Regions from separate parts of the Paenibacillus sp. LBL genome, predicted to be linked through region 2. Evidence: riboswitches for the same ligand, from Rfam matches in the RefSeq annotation. Region 2 holds a riboswitch; each other region holds the start of a gene.
What was found. Region 2 has a riboswitch for ZMP and ZTP ahead of M2277_RS06070 (bifunctional 5,10-methylenetetrahydrofolate dehydrogenase/5,10-methenyltetrahydrofolate cyclohydrolase). Riboswitches for the same ligand answer to the same signal wherever they lie in the genome.
Positions count from the first base shown of each region.

Region 1: linked by a shared signal. The riboswitch ahead of purT (phosphoribosylglycinamide formyltransferase 2) and the one ahead of M2277_RS06070 (bifunctional 5,10-methylenetetrahydrofolate dehydrogenase/5,10-methenyltetrahydrofolate cyclohydrolase) in region 2 are both predicted to bind ZMP and ZTP.
Region 3: linked by a shared signal. The riboswitch ahead of rpiB (ribose 5-phosphate isomerase B) and the one ahead of M2277_RS06070 (bifunctional 5,10-methylenetetrahydrofolate dehydrogenase/5,10-methenyltetrahydrofolate cyclohydrolase) in region 2 are both predicted to bind ZMP and ZTP.

Region 1 is NZ_JARXYU010000002.1:406,146-411,746, reverse strand. Features, by position in the region: gene M2277_RS06950 (MATE family efflux transporter) at 1-1,170, opposite strand, end outside; gene purT (phosphoribosylglycinamide formyltransferase 2) at 1,481-2,641, opposite strand; ZMP/ZTP riboswitch at 2,728-2,808, opposite strand; gene M2277_RS06940 (LysR family transcriptional regulator) at 2,875-3,750, opposite strand; gene dapA (4-hydroxy-tetrahydrodipicolinate synthase) at 3,862-4,755, shown strand; gene M2277_RS06930 (PAS domain-containing sensor histidine kinase) at 4,923-5,601, shown strand, end outside.
Region 2 is NZ_JARXYU010000002.1:176,206-181,806, forward strand. Features, by position in the region: gene M2277_RS06050 (YolD-like family protein) at 53-304, shown strand; gene M2277_RS06055 (CobW family GTP-binding protein) at 487-1,539, opposite strand; gene M2277_RS06060 (TIGR03943 family putative permease subunit) at 1,547-2,512, opposite strand; gene M2277_RS06065 (permease) at 2,541-3,557, opposite strand; ZMP/ZTP riboswitch at 3,713-3,792, shown strand; gene M2277_RS06070 (bifunctional 5,10-methylenetetrahydrofolate dehydrogenase/5,10-methenyltetrahydrofolate cyclohydrolase) at 3,863-4,711, shown strand; gene M2277_RS06075 (LacI family DNA-binding transcriptional regulator) at 4,956-5,601, shown strand, end outside.
Region 3 is NZ_JARXYU010000008.1:168,779-174,379, reverse strand. Features, by position in the region: gene upp (uracil phosphoribosyltransferase) at 60-689, opposite strand; gene M2277_RS18540 (serine hydroxymethyltransferase) at 1,024-2,274, opposite strand; gene M2277_RS18535 (TIGR01440 family protein) at 2,366-2,950, opposite strand; gene rpiB (ribose 5-phosphate isomerase B) at 3,040-3,504, opposite strand; ZMP/ZTP riboswitch at 3,619-3,700, opposite strand; gene M2277_RS18525 (low molecular weight protein arginine phosphatase) at 3,796-4,383, opposite strand; gene M2277_RS18520 (manganese efflux pump MntP) at 4,438-5,001, opposite strand; gene M2277_RS18515 (L-threonylcarbamoyladenylate synthase) at 5,171-5,601, opposite strand, start outside.

The DNA.
Region 1 (5,601 bases), 230 kb from region 2:
GCCTGCCACCGTTGGAATAAAGCTCTGTCCCAAGCCTTGGAGGGTGAAGCGGTATATAAACAACAGCGACAGGAGTAAATAGGTGCTTCCGTTCGATAAGAAGTACAGCCTGCTGAGCGATAGCAATTCCTCCTGACCCTGACCGACAAACAGACTGACCGCGGCAGGACCCGCGAATATGACCAGCAATCCCACGGCGATGCTGAACGATCCCGAGAGCCAAATGCACTGTTTAACCCCCAGCCTGATTCGATCTATTCGGTTTGCCCCATAATTCTGAGCCGCAAACGTTGCCATCGTAATGCCAAAGGAGCTCATAGGCTGGGTCGCGAGCATATCAATTTTCTGAGCTGCGGTGTATGCAGCTACGGCGGTTGCACCGAGTCCATTCAGCGTAATCTGAAGAATGATGGCTCCGATCGCAATGATGGAGGCTTGGAAGCCCATGGGAAAGCCGATCCACATATGCTGGCGGATAAATGTCCAGTCTATGGACCAATCCGCGTTCTTGAACTGCAGCAGCGGTACTTTTTTGTGAATATAGATCAGACACAGCAAGCAGGAGAACAGCTGTGATACAACCGTCGCAAGTCCTGCTCCTGCTACGCCCATCTTGAATACAAGAATAAACAGCAGATCCAGTACAATATTCAGAATGCTTGCAACCACTAAGAAGAGCAGCGGCGTTCGGCTGTCCCCTAGCGCTCTGAGCAGATTGGCCAACAAGTTGAACAGAACGGCTGCGCCAACACCCCAGTTGATAACAATCAAATAGGAGTAGGCATCATCCAATATTTCAGCCGGCGTATTCATCATCTCAAGCACCGGTCTCGTAAACATCACACTGACAACGGTTAGAAAAATGGTGAAGACAAGGCTGATCCAGATGCTCGTGCCGACACTTTTACGGATACCTGCGATATCTTTTGCACCGAAGCGCTGAGCCGTTATGATGGACAATCCTGCGGTCAAGCCTTGGGCAAAACCGATGACAAAGAACAAAATGCTGCCTGTCGAACCTACGGCTGCAAGTGCGTCCACCCCAATTGTCCGTCCCACGATGAGTGTATCTGCCATATTGTAAAACTGCTGAAAAACATTACCGATTAAGAGCGGAATCGTAAACATCACGATCAGCTTGATCGGACTTCCCTGTGTCATATCTCTCATGTTATTTCTCCTATGCCTGTAGAGCGTTCTATTTATATGTTGAAATGAATCCCGTGATAAGGCCCCAAATGATGGGATTATCGGGATGTGGACCATCGTATTCCTGTGTATCTTATCATGAACGATCGTAAATTTCTGCATATTTATTATTAATTTTTAAATTACATATACTCGTCTCGGCACCACGGCACGGCAATAGCGAAACGGATGCTCGCGGCTGCTTCCTATAGAAATAGGCCAACCGGGAAGTGCCGGTTGACCTTAGAACATGATCAAGAGGGACAAGCAAGAAAGGTTACACTTTAAGCGATTAAACTTTTTCTACAGCAAGCATCTCCCATGCTTTTTTTGCACGTGAACGTGCCTCTTCTACATGGCTGGCCGTGGACAGCGCAACCGCGACGCGTCTTCCGACCTTGGTTACAGGCTTGCCAAAAATGCGCAGCTGAGTGTTCGGAACGGCAAGTGCCCGCTCAGCACCGGTAACCGTATAATGTTCCAGCTCTTTCGGTGCTTTCAACGGCCGGCTGGCTCCAGGCGTGATCCATTCGATCTCGGGTATCGGATACCCGAGAATGGCACGTACATGAAGCGCAAATTCGGACAGGTTTTGTGTGACAAGCGTAACCAAGCCGGTATCATGCGGCCTTGGAGATACTTCACTGAAGTACACTTTGTTCTCGGTCAAGAACAGCTCTACCCCAAACAATCCGAACCCGCCAAGCTCGTCGGTAATCGCCTTTGCTATACCTTTGGCTTCCTCAATCTGCTCTTCCGACATGTTATGCGGCTGCCAGGATTCGATGTAGTCTCCACTCTCCTGGATATGCCCGATTGGCGCGCAGTAGTTTGTCCCACTCACAGAGCGAACCGTCAGAAGTGTTATCTCGGATTGAAACGTAATAAATTCCTCAATGATCACTCTCCCGTTCTGCACCCGGCCGCCTTCCATGGCAATATTCCAGCAGGACGCGATCTCATCTACTGAGCGGCAGACACTCTGGCCTTTGCCGGATGAGCTCATAAGCGGTTTAATGACACACGGAAATCCCATCTCCCGCACAGCCTGAACAAACTCCTCATACGTATCGGCAAACCGATAACCCGCAGTCGGCAGCCCCAGCTTCTCCGACGCCAGTCGGCGGATGCCTTCCCGATCCATCGTCAGTTTCGCGGCTCTCGCGGTAGGAATAACGCGGTATCCCTCTTCCTCCAGCTTCACAAGCTCCGACGTTGCCAGTGCTTCAATCTCGGGAACGATCAAATCCGGCTTCTCCTGCTCTATGATCTCGCGCAGCTTATCCCCATCCAGCATATCAATGACATAACTGCGATGGGCGACATGCATGGCGGGAGCATCGGCATAACGATCAACGGCGATGGTTTCAACGCCCAGTCTCTGTGCCTCGATGACAACCTCTTTTCCCAGTTCTCCTGATCCTAGCAGCAGTATTTTCTTCGTTTTCAACATCGTTGTGATATCCCCTTTCTTTCATAGTTTCAGAGATGATAGAAGTCATTAGAATAATAAAAGAGGTAAGGGAAATAAGCTTCCCTTACCTCTGCCCAGGCGTACGGCCGTTGTCATCCATGTGCTCCCTCATGGTCCCCCATGCTACGCCAGTCACACATAAACCTATACATTGTTAGCTAAATCATACTTAATCTTTCCCTTAAATGCAATATCATCGGACAGAGCTTTTTCTAGGGTTTGGATATCATCATATCGATGAAATCTCTCTGCGCATGCGAGATCCATTTCTTAGGATGTATCACCATCTGTATGTCCAGTCGGATATCCGGATGGATAAAGGGAAGAACAGCCAGCTCTCCCCGCTTGATTTCCGCTTCGGCTACCATGCGGGGCAACAGCGAAATCCCCGAACCGGACATGACATAGCGCTTAATCGCTTCGGGATTGCCTAATTCCAATCCTATACGTAAGGGAACGCCGCGGGCACGAAGGACCTTTTCCAGCATGATACGATAATTGCAGCTATCCTCGGTCATAATCCATTCTACATCAGCCAGATGTTCAAGCTTAATGACGGGATGAACATGCAGAGGATGATTCGGGTGAGCGACCAGTAATAGAGGTTCCTCCCTGATTCGAATCCATGTTAAGGATGCATCAGACGGGTTATGTTCCAGCATGAGACCCATATCGTACTCGCCTTCCCTCACTTTACTCACAATGCGGTCTTCACGATCTGGCTGCAAACGAATGGAAAGATCCTCATATTGATGTCTCAGCCGATGTACGACCGGCGGAAGAAAATAAGCGGCTAACGAGTCGATGGTCCCTATCGATAAGGTGCCCCCGCCTTGTTTGGTCAGCTTTTCCTTCGACTGCTGGAACAGGTCCAGCATCTGAACTGCATACTTCAGAAGCTCCTCTCCGGACTTCGTCAACCGCAGACCTTTGCCGTATCGCTCAAACAGCTTGACGCCATATTCCTTCTCCAGCTTCTGAATCTGAGTGGTTACGCTGGATTGAGCATATCCTAACTCCTCCGCAGCTTTCGTGAAACTTTGACGATCCGCCACTTCCTTGAATGTTTGCAGGTAGATGAGTTCCATCTCGCTCTCCTTATCAATAATATTGATAATAATTATCTATTATTATAGATAACACTGATCCTGATTGCCATGATACAGTATAACCACAACCAATGAAATGGAGGAAGGGCCATGTTGAATGAGCAGCAGCTGCATGGAATTTATGTGCCTGTCATTACACCCTTTTCACAGGATTATGAGCTGGACCTTATTTCGTATCAACGTTATGTAGAGAACTTGTTAACCCATGACATTCAGGGTTTGGTCATCAACGGTACGACCGGCGAGGCGCCAACGGTTACGTGGGAGGAGGTTGTTCGGCTTACAGGGGAAACCCGGAGAATTCTGGGCAAGCGGCAATTGCCGCTGGTCATCGGTACAGGAACGAACGATACGGTCTCCAGCGTGAAACGGACGGAACAGGCAGCGCTTATCGGTGCCAATGCCGTATTGGTAGTCACACCTTACTACAGCCGTCCTTCAATAGAAGGGATCATGGAACACTTCCGTCAAGTGTCCGAGGTCGGTATACCGGTTATCTTGTATGAAGTTCCTTCGCGTACAGGTATCCGGCTGCCGGTCGATGCCATAAGAAGAATCATGGATCTGCCTGGTGTGATTGGCATGAAGGATAGCACCTCAAGTACGGAGTTAATGAAGGAATTATCACAGAATCGTACGAAGCCTGTTCTATGCGGGGATGATATTCACTTCCAGGAAATGCTGTATCATGGCGCTTCCGGCGGGATTCTGGCGTCTGCCAACTTGAATACCGAGGCCTACATTCGCATGTATCAATTAGCTGCCCAAGGGGACTATTTTCGGTCTGAACTGGAATTTGAAGTGCTGATTCCGTGTATTCAGAAGCTGTTCGCAGAATCTAATCCCGTTCCACTCAAATGGCTGCTCGCCAAGCAAGGGCTCATCTCTAATGACACTCTTCGTCTGCCGATGGCACCCATTTCGGAGGAGCTAAAGCTATCCTTTGAAAAGGTCCTGCGAAATCTGTTCTTTCACACGCGTTGAGCAGTAAGTTGCTCTAAGAAAAAGGCAAGGAGGATTTGTTGCCTTGCCTTTTCTGTATGGCGGGCAGCCAAAGCCAAAGATCAATAGAATAGGATTGATGAAAGATAGGGACCAACATATAATATGGGTAACTTCGATCCTTGCAGATATTTGAGAGGAGACTTGCAGTGCTGCCCTATCCCAACCAAAATCCTGATTTTGCTTTTGAACAAGCTGTAATTGGAATGGCAATTGTTTCACTTGATGGAACTCTACTTAAGGCCAATACGGCACTAAGTGATCTATTGGGTTACACGCAGCAAGCGTTAACTGCCGGGGCGCAGCAAGCGGAAAGCATACGCATGCTATTGAATTGTATCGTTCAGAACGTAAAGGCGTCTCAAGATCATCAGCAATCCATAAACCCTTTTGAACATACCTATCATCATCCAGAGAAGCACATGCTCTACCTCAACATACATACCGGGATTGAGCTGGATACGGAGAAGAATCCCAAGTCGTACTGGGTACAGCTTGAGGATCGAACCCTGCACCGTCAGCTTATGGAGCGGCTCGAACAGAAGGAACAGAAACTCTTCGAGAAAGAACATACATTCCTGCAGCTGCTGGAGATTCTCCCCCTCTCAGTACTCATCACCAAGAAGGGTATTGTCCAGTACGTTAATCCCGCAGCGCTCAGAATGGTAAAAGCCACGCATCCCCGTGATGTTCTTGGCATTTCAACAGATGTAGTGGTCGATGTATCGTCTCATAATGACCTGATCAAGCGCCGTATGCGATATGAGAAAGATGGGGTTATTGGAAGCGTCAACTATCTGATCCGCTGCCTGGACGGGCAAGAGAAGA
Region 2 (5,601 bases):
ATTCGAAATTTAATGCTGCAGCATGAACAACATAAATCAGGAGGGCAAGGATATGGCCAAGGCAAAAGTACCAAAGAGACCTACTAGAGATGAGTTTGTACTTGAAGAGCTCGGCAATCAACTTACAGAAGCTTACCAAGAGGAATCTGTGATTGTATTAACGGTATGGGGATGGGAAGAGACGGTTCGCGGACAAATCGATCAAATGGACTCCCGAACAGGGAAGGTACATATGAAACATAATGGTGAGGTTACTAAAGTTTCATTTATGGACATCATGGAAGTGAATTATCCCCGGGAATAAATTATGATTCTATCGGAATTACGCATGTGTTTAAACTACCAGTTACCGCAAGGGGTGTCTCATAAGATCTTAGATCTTGTGAGATGCCCCTGTTCCTGCTGGAAGATGCTCCATGTATGAAACGTTTCTCCCATCGCGGTTGCACTCACATCTCTTGGGATTATTTCCACATGATTTTCACTTTATTGCACCACGCCGCTCAGTAAGTCCTCCCATTCCTGTACGATGCGCGTTTTATCCAGACGATGGCCGATGAGTGTGAGATATCCGCGCTGCAGCCGCAGGGTGCTTGGTTGGCATTCCAGCTGTGAACCCGCCCACTGAACAAGTGTGGGGCCAGTCGAGAGCTGAATATAGCCTTTGGCTCGTATCAGGCTGGACCTGCGCGCGGTCAAAAAGGCTTCGATCACACTTATGCGAAGCGGGATAGGGGTTGGCGCGGATAACGTTAAGGTATCCAGACCCGAGAAGGAGGGATTTGTCTGCTCTGACTCCACTCCATGTTGATGGCGGTGATTCGCGAATATTGGGGCTCCCTGGGGATGAGGCTCATGTTTGAGGGCCTCTTCACTCCATGGTGTGTCTTGAATTTGATCTGTGAGAACATCCGCTGGCAGTGAGAATTCACGAAACACTTCCAGCTCATCTATACGGCTGTAATCGGTCACGGACAGGCTTGCGGCCGTGTTTATTTTTCGTATGGAAGTGATGACCTTGTTGAGATGTTTCTCTTCGCATTCACCCGCTTTGTTAAGGATGATAGTATCCGCGAAGCTGATTTGTCCCCGTAGGGTACGGACCAGTTCGCGGCTGGATGCGAAGAAGCTGTTGTATTCCAGAAATTTGCTGCCGTCGGCCAAAGCGATTTTGCGCTGGATCGATATGCGATCCACAAGGGACGGATCCTGCAGATCCTCAAGAATCTGCTCAGGGTTCGCGACTCCGGTGGTCTCAATAAATATGAGATCAGGTTTCTGATCTAACAGGGTGTTCAGAGCTTGCCCAAGCTCGCTTCGTTTGGTGCAGCAGATGCAGCCGTCAAGCAGCTTCTCGATCGGAAGATCCGGCATTTCGCCGGATACGATAGCCCCATCCACGTCCTGATCGCCCATCTCGTTCATCAATACGGCTGTCTTCCACTGCTGCTTGGCGGCATAATCCAGCAGTCTGAGCAGCAGCGTTGTTTTGCCGCTTCCCAAAAAACCGCTAATCATAATTACAGGCACTTTGCTCATCGGTTCCTTACCTCCCGGTATCTTTAATATTGGAATACAGTTCATCAAACTCCGCCACGGAGTCCGCATTTGTAAAAATGTACGGGGATGCCGGCTGCTCAATCCGTTGAATTTTTTCGGCTTGCACTTGAAGAGTTTTCTCACCATTTAGGGTACTCACCTGGATCGTGCCATCGATCTGAACCCATGTGTCATTGTCAAAAGACGAAGCATTCGCGCCGCGGACAATAATGCCAAACGGGATGGCGTCAGCGGTGCAGCACATGACAAGGAATCGGCTGACGGCAAACGTGTCTATTAACATATGTTTATCCCGATGGACGAAACCTTGGACTGTAATGGATTTTCCTTGAAACTGCTGTTTATACATATCGATGGCACCGACGGTCTCCGAGAAAATGTCAGGTTCAACCGAAATGACGGAAAGCGTATATAAACGCTTGGCGAGCTCTGCGAATTCCACGCTGTAGATGTCCTTGGCAATAAACAGCTCCTGCTGCGAGGCGTCTTGGGTCGCCGATTGATCAGCAGATAGAGAGTGGTTATTTGTCTCAGAGGCTGCAGAGGCGTTCTGGTCCTCGGCCTTACGGCGGACATCCGGGTTCGGATAGGTGTAGATCATGCCTTTTTTGGAAGCCATGTCGCTTCCAAGAGCTTGATTCGGCAGAAGCTGGCCGAACAGCAGCGGTACTGCGAACAACCCGTAGACGGTCATGTTTTTGACAAAGCCGTTAGGCAGGGGATGCTCGCAATCACACACTTCTCCGGTATCACCCCCAAGAGCGTGCCACAGCATACCGAATGCAATGAATAGAAGCGGGACCGGACAGAGCAGCAGCAGGGTCTGCATGTGTGGAGCCAGGTAATAATGAAGAGAATCTGTAGCATTCAGATGCATGATATAGAAGGCAAGAGCTGCAATGAGCAGCGACCGAAGCACATAATGGCCCCGTATAGCCAAGCTGGAAATCATCGTTTACATCAGCCTCCTCCCCAATAAGCTAACCTCGAAACAGAGCATCAACGGCTATAGAGCCGATAAAGACCAGCGTGATAACCAGCAGGCTTAGACCGATTACGAATTTGGTCTTGAACGTAGCGGACAGCATAAGCAAGCTTTTGAAATCCAGCATCGGGCCGAGAACAAGAAAGGAAACCAGCGGACCGACCGAAAAGCTGTGCGTGAACGCAGACGCGACAAAGGCATCCGAAGTCGAGCAGAGCGACAATATAAACGCAAACCCCATCATGAACAGATAAGAGGCGGCAGGACCGTTTCCTAATGCCAACAATTCATCCCTTGGAATGAAGGATTGGATACAGGCGGTCAAGAACGCGCCAAGAACCAGATACTTGGTCATTTCAATTAATTCGTCTCCGGCGTGAACAAACATGCTCCTCCATGTTTTAGGGTGCTCATGCATTTTCCGTCCCCCATTGACGGAGCCCTGTTCGGTAAACTCCTGAAAGGATCGCTTGAGCGGATTATGTTTGGAGAATACATATACGATTAAACCTATCGTCACGGCAACGGCCAATGCTAGTCCCATCCGGCCGATCACCACTTCGGGATGCGAGCGGAAGGCCATGATGGTTGCGGCGAACACGACCGGATTCAGTATGGGGCCGCTGAGGATAAAGGTGACAGCGATGTAGGCAGGCATTCCTTTTAACATCAACCTTCGGACGACCGGTATCATCCCGCATTCACATATGGGAAGCACGATGCCCAGCATGGAAGCAAACAAGACGCCGATGAGCGGATTTTTGGGTATAAGACGGCGCACCCATTGCTCTTTTACAAACATTTGCAGAAGGGACGAGAGCAGCACGCCTAGCAAAACAAAAGGTAGCGCCTCAAGGAAGATGCCAGTAAAAATGGTTTTGACCTGCTGCATGTCAAGGATTTCGACGAGCCTGGAACCAGAACCATTTTGGAGCCATATCGTTAAGACCGGAATCACGAAGACAAGCGGCAGGATGAAGGGCAGCATTTTAAATACAACGGGATGTCTCATCAAGTCCTCCTGAAGCGAAATGTTCTTAGCACATTCTATGCTTGGACAATCGGCAACATACGTGTTTTTAATAATTTAATCAAAAAGATTACGATTTGGAACGGGCGCATCATCCTGGTAGCGTGAAGTCCAAAGTCATGGTATATTAAAAAAAGTTATCTATGTGTTACTGGCGTAACTTGGGTCACCAAGAGGGAGCACATAGGATCATATGCCGTACGCCTGGGCAAGAGGTAAGGAGACAGAGATGTCGCCTTGCCTCTTTATGTTTATTACAATAACAATGGCGAAGGAGCGGATGTGCAATGAGTAAGGAACCTGTGATTTTGGATGGAAAGCTGGTATCCGACGATATCAAGGCCAAGCTGGCCGTGAAGGTGCAGGAGCTTAAGGAGAAAGGGGTAACCCCTTGCCTGGCAACGATATTGGTAGGAGAAGATCCGGCTTCGGCAACCTATGTGCGAATGAAGGGAAATGCCTGTGAGCGGCTTGGAATTATATCTAAAAAAGTGGTGCTAGACGAGTCGACAACAACGGAGGAACTGATGGCAGCCATTCAAGAGCTGAATGAGGATCCCAATGTTCACGGCATTCTGCTGCAGCATCCGGTACCCCATCATATCGATGAACGAGCGGCTTTTGATACCATCCATATTGAAAAAGATGTGGACGGGGTCACCACGCTTGGGTTCTCGCAAAATGCGTTTGGTTTTGCCGAATATCCTTCCTGTACGCCTGCGGCGATACTTGCGATTATGGATTATTACAACCTGCCGATTGAAGGGAAACATGCCGTCATTGTTGGACGCAGTCCGATTCTCGGCAAGCCGGTATCGATGATGCTGCTGAATCGCAATGCTACGGTTACGATCTGTCATTCGAGAACGAAGGATCTCGCCAATATTGTCTCGCAGGCGGATATTGTTGTTGCTGCCGTAGGCAAACCCAATTTTATTCAAGGGAACTGGATCAAGCCGGGGGCCGTTGTATTGGATGCAGGCTATAACAAAGGGAATATCGGTGACTGCGATTATGAAGCTTGCGCGAAGGCTGCTTCCGCGATTACGCCGGTACCTGCCGGCGTGGGTCCTGTTACGATTGCTACGCTGCTGAAGCATACCGTAGAATCGGCTGAGCGAACCGTGCAAGTCTAAGGGGAAAGCCATAGACCATCTACATGTTAAGTTAAGGGGAACCAAGAATAATCCCCTTCGAATCGCTTTATCAACGCCAAAGTTTGGATCTTAGAGAGGTATGGTCTATAAAATGATAGGCCCTAGGCCTGCAATTTCACGGACGCCCGGAGGTCATGGTATAGTTAGAGAAATGCGAAATCGAAGGGGAGAGCTTCATGCATACACGAATCAAAGCCTGTTGTGCGGCTCCGGTGATCAGTGAATGAAGAACACGATCGCCGATATCGCTCACAAAGCCGGAGTTGCCAAAAGCACGGTCTCCCGTTTCTTAAACGGAGGATCCGTAAGCCATGCGACACGCCGAAAGATTGAGCAGGTCATTCAGGAAACCGGCTATATTCCGAATTCTTTTGCACAGAGCTTAAAAGCGAAAAAAACCAGTATGATCGGCACCATTATGCCGCGTCTGGACTCATTTTCCGCATCGCAGACCGTGGCCGGAATGGACGAAGAACTAAGGGAACACGGATATCAGCTTCTCATCATTAATGCAAGCCAGGATTTATCCCGAGAGATTGAGGCGCTGTATGACCTCGCCAGACAAAAAATATCAGGGATCATTCTATTCGCCACACAGGTGACGGAGACGCATCTTGCCGCGATTAAAGAGATCGGCATTCCCGTTCTTCTGCTCGGACAACAGCACAAGGATGTTCACAGCATGATTTATAACGACTATGCCGCAGGCTATGACATGGGGCGTTATGTACTGTCCAAGGGACATCGTAACATAGCTTATATTGGTGTTACGGAAAAAGACGTTGCAGTTGGGGTCAAACGAAAGGAAGGATTTCTGAAAGCGGTGAGCGAGCATGTTGGTGTGGAAGTGAATCTCGATCTCTATGAAA
Region 3 (5,601 bases), on a different contig from region 2:
TCTTTTTCATGCTTGTTATTCTCATTATTCAAGTTGCACAAATGGCTCAGGCTTGTCTCCTATTTCGTTCCGTACAAGCGATCCCCTGCATCGCCAAGGCCCGGTACGATATAACCATGGTCATTCAGCCCTTCGTCAAGAGCAGCGACGTAGATGTCCACGTCCGGATGAGCATCATGGACGGCCTTCACGCCTTCCGGTGCAGCCACAAGATTCATCATCTTGATCTGCGTGCAGCCGCGCTTCTTCAGCACGTCGATCGCAGCGATCGCAGAGCCGCCAGTCGCCAGCATCGGATCAATCACGATTAATTCGCGCTCCGTAACGTCTGTTGGAAGCTTCGTGTAATATTCGACAGGCTGGAGCGTTTCCGGGTCACGGAACAATCCGACATGGCCTACCTTTGCTGCGGGGAGCAGTTTTACAACCCCGTCCAGCATACCCAGGCCAGCACGCAGAATCGGCACCAGACCGAGCATTCTGCCGGAAATGACTTTCCCCTGCGTTTCCGCTACCGGCGTCTGCACGGATATCGACTCAAGAGGAACCTCCCGTGTAATCTCATAAGCCATCAAAGTCGCGACTTCGTCTACTAATTCGCGAAAATCTTTGGTGTTAGTCCGCATATCGCGGATAAATGTAAGTTTGTGTTGAATCAACGGGTGATCACAAATCACCAATTTTCCCATGTCAGGTCCCTCCGGTTTGAATGCAAATGTTATTTCAATATGGGCATAAATCGTTGTGAGCTCCATAAATCCTGTCTATTATATCATTCCCTCTAGTCAATTGACACCTGCACCGGTTATGTTTATTTCCCGCTTGTTTCGACCTTGTGACGGGACCGCCACCGGCTAGACCTAGGTTTTCCATTTTCGCCTATATTGATGCTATCCGCAGTCGCCTGACTGGAAAAATATGAGCAAAGCAATCTGGCCAGAATGTTTATAGCTCTGAAAAGGACCCCACCTGCATCAGGCGGGGTCCTCTTATCATAAGCCTCTGGAACGGACTAAACTGTGATTAATATTTCATTTCGGCATAGAGAGGGTATTGATCTGTAAGCTCAGCCACCATACGGCCTGCTTGTTCAAGGGTCGCCTCGTCTTTAGGCTGCTTCAATGTCATGGCAATAACCTTCGCGATGGTAACCATCGCCTTCTCATCCATGCCGCGGGAAGTTACCGCAGGCGTACCGATGCGAATACCGCTCGTTACAAACGGACTCGTCGGATCGAACGGGATGGCGTTCTTGTTCACGGTGATGCCGATGGAATCCAGCACCTTCTCCGCGTCCTTGCCTGTGATATCCAGATTGCGGGTATCAATCAGCATCAGATGGTTATCGGTTCCGCCGGAAACGATGTTCAGCCCTTCCTCGATCAGGGTATCGGCCAGAACTTTTGCGTTCTTCACCACATGCTCCGCATAGGTCTTGAAGGACGGATCCAATGCTTCACCAAGGGCCACAGCCTTGGAAGCAATGACATGCATCAGCGGTCCGCCCTGGGAACCCGGGAATACCGCTTTATCGATCGCTTGTGCCCAAGCTTTTTTGCACAGAATCATACCGCCGCGAGGCCCGCGAAGCGTCTTATGCGTTGTGGTGGTAACAAAATGAGCATGTGGAACCGGACTCGGATGAAGACCCGCCGCAACAAGACCTGCAATATGAGCCATATCGACCATGAATAACGCACCAACGTCGTTCGCGATGGCCGCAAGTTTTTCAAAATCAATGATACGTGGGTAGGCACTTGCTCCAGCCACGATCATGCGAGGACGATGCTTGAAGGCCGCTTTGCGAACTTCATCGTAATCGATCAGGAACGTATCTTCTTGCACGCCGTAAGCAACGAAGTTGTACAGAAGGCCCGAAGCGTTAACAGGACTTCCGTGAGTCAAATGGCCGCCATGAGCGAGGTTCATGCCAAGAACGGTATCTCCAGGCTTGAGCGCAGCCAAATACACCGCCATGTTCGCTTGTGCACCGGAATGCGGCTGCACGTTCACATGCTCGGCACCGAACAATTCCTTGGCACGGTCACGGGCGATATCCTCCACGATATCCACACGCTCACAACCACCGTAGTAGCGTTTGCCAGGGTAGCCTTCCGCATATTTATTCGTCAGCACGGTCCCCATTGCTTCCATAACCGCTTCGCTGACAATATTCTCCGAGGCGATCAGCTCAATATTGCTGCGTTGACGCTTCAGTTCCAAATCCATTGCTTCCAGTACAGCCGGGTCATTCTTCCGCAAATGTTCCATCATGTTCATATCCTCCCATAATCCATCGTTATTTTGGTTGCCAAATTAAAACTACAGATATAACAAATAACAAAAAAGCGAGCTTTCATTCGAATCAATCGCACTGCGCCCCATCATCCTTCTGCTCGAACCGGTACACCGCACGCTCCCCGCCAATCAGCTTCGGCCGGGTATAGGCAGCCGTAACGCGAGCCTCACCAACATAACGCACGCTTGGCCGGAAAGGTACCGCCACTCGCCGCAAATGCATGCCGATCAGCGTCTCGCCAATATCGACTCCTGCATGAGCTTCAATGGATTCCGCAAGGCAAGGCTCCTTCATGCTGCGATAGGCCGCCGAAGCCATAGATCCGCCTGCTCCCGGTATGGGAACAGCCGCCACTTCCGTCAAGCGCAGCCGCTCAAGCAGATCGCGCTCCATGACAAGTGCACGGTTCAAATGCTCACAGCATTGATAAGCCACAGCAAAACCGAACTCCGCTTGAACTTCGGCGATGCCTTGGAGAAGCTGCTGCGCAGTCTCAAGCGCGCCGCCTGTACCGATCCGGCGGCCGACCACTTCGCTGGTGCTGGCCCCGATGACCAGAACTTTACCCGGGCCCAAAACAGCCGCTTCGGCCAGTTCGCGGACAATGCCCGCTGTCTGTTCATTCAAGGAAATCTTGGAGATGTCCGTCATGTCACAGTCCTCCCGATGTTTTTTTCACAGAAGCACTTCATTCCCTCATCACGATAAGCCGCGATGAATAACATACTGATCGACACGAACTATCGCAATCCGTTCTTCAGGTAACGCTCCTCGATGGCTTTGATCTTGTTCACTCGGCCGACATGGCGTTCGCCTTGGCTGAAATCCGTTGTCAGCCATGCGCTTACGATCTCTGCTGCAAGTCCGGGACCGACTACGCGTTCACCCAGTGCAATCACATTGCTGTCATTATGTTCGCGCGTCGCTTTTGCCGAGAACACATCATGGGTCAGCGCGCAGCGGATACCGGGCACCTTGTTGGCCGCGATACTCATGCCAATCCCTGTACCGCAGATCAGAATGCCGCGATCCGCTTCACCCGAGACCACCTTCTCGCACACCGGAAGCGCATAATCGGGATAATCCACAGAATCGGAGCAGCCGCAGCCAAGATCCTCCACCTCATGTCCCAGACCCCGAATGACCTCCACGATCTCCTCTTTCAGACGAATGCCGGCATGATCCGTACCCAATGCGATTTTCATCTATGAAAAACCCCCTCGTATGTTCGCTTTTGCGTTTTAGCTTGTTCCATTATAACTCAAATTCCGCGCAAAAGACGAAAAAAGAGCAGTCGGCGCACGTGTTGTGCTCCAAATGCTCTTTGCCCAGGCGACCGGCCGTATATTCCGATGCTCCATCGTGGTTTCATCCACTTCGTCGCCAGTTACACCGGATCCTTTGTTTTTCACCTTCATCTTAAATCAATACGGGGTGAAAGGCAAGCGGCTTTTTAGCCCAATTATACGCTCGCTTCTAAACACAAAGGGGTCGCCCTATTTATGCCGCTCGGACTCCAGCTTGTCCAGCAATCGGAATAACGCCGTCCGAATTTCGGCCGCTGTCGCTTCGTATTCTTCCCGCGAACCGCCGAACGGATCGGAAATATCAAAGCTCGGAATGCGCTGACGCAGCTCAATCAGGCGTTCCCGATCGCTGTCACTTACATCCCTTCCGAGAGATCGGGCCAGCTCCAGCGTTGCATATAGGCTATCCTGCTCCTGCAGATCTTCGAGCACCCTGCGGTCATCCTCAACGAATTCCTTCAGCGTGTGCATCTTGTCTGCCGCATGCGGAAACTGACGAATGGCATACTGCTTATGCGACTGGGTCAACGTAAGAATCAGATCTGCCCACTCTACCAGTTGCGCCGTCAGAGGTTTGGACACCAAGCGGTCCTGGATATCCTGATCCCGAAGTATCGATTCCGCGTGATGGGACACCGGCATTCCATCCACGGCCGATACACCTGCCGAACGAATCTCCAGCGGAGTTCCCCGCTGCTTGGACAGCTTGCGCAGCATCCCTTCAGCCATTGGACTGCGGCAAGTATTTCCCGTGCAAACAAACAGTATATTTTTCACAGTCCCGTTCCTCCTGTTAGTAGGTTCTTTGGGGATATTGTATCAAATATTGCGTTAAATGATAAACATGATGCCGAAGATGACCAAAATGAGTCCTCCGAGCATCTCGCCATACTCCCCCAGCTTATCGCTTACCTGGCGACCCAGCAGCAAGCCGAGAATCGACATCAAGCCGCCCACGATACCGAAAGAGACCACAATCAACCAAACATCATCCACGAACATGCCAAGCGAAACCCCCACCGAGAACGAATCGATGCTGACGCTGAGGGAAAACAGCAGCATGGCCAAAAAGGCGGTTGGATGAATTCGCTGGCCTTCTCCGCCACGCAAGGCATTATAAATCATATGTCCACCCAGCAGGAGCAGCAGCCCACCGGCTGCAAGCCCTGTAACGTGGCCCAATAATATTCCCACATAATGGCCGGCAAATAAACCCAGCAGGGGCATTAGCATATGAAACAGCGCAATCATGAAACTAATGCCCAGCATATAGCCAAGGCGCATGCCGCTTCTCATCCCGACTCCGATTCCAAGCGAAAATGCGTCTAGCCCGAGTGCAACCGCCATCAGCAGAATCGCCGCAAGCTGTCCCGATTGGACAGACGCCTCCAACATGCTCATTCCCCCAAGTCCCATGGTCTTGTACACCATATGCGGACAAGGGTTAAATGATTCCAAAACCGTTTATTCGACTGGGGAATCCCGGCAAAGCCTCCCCTTTCTCTTGCAGATTACGAGAAAGGATTGAGAGAATCACTCACAAACTGGTGCCAGGACTTGGAGTTCAATCTACATTGATGATGTGGTGTCCCGCGGCCTTCAGCAGCCGGTTCATGACGGCTGCGCCAACGCCCCGATCCGGGCACGCTTCGGCCAGGATGAAGGTCGCGCCTTCGTCATCGAAGTGACGAAGGCCGGCGTACAGCCGGCGGGCCGCTTCCTCCGGCGCGGCCAGGCTGCCGAGCGAGACGGCAACGTCCGCGCGGTAGTGGCCGATGTGCTCGTCGAACGACAGCACACCGGTCACTTCTCCGCGCCGGGCGGCCGCCTCAAGCTCGGCCGCAATGCGTGCCGACACGGCGTCGGCACGCGGGCCCTGCACCACGCACATCGCACCCTTCGGTGCGTAGTGCGTGTACTTCATGCCCGGCGAGCGCGGCGCCGGGCCTTCCGCCTCCCCGGCGGCGCGCTGCAGCGCCGGGTCGAGGCGCACGC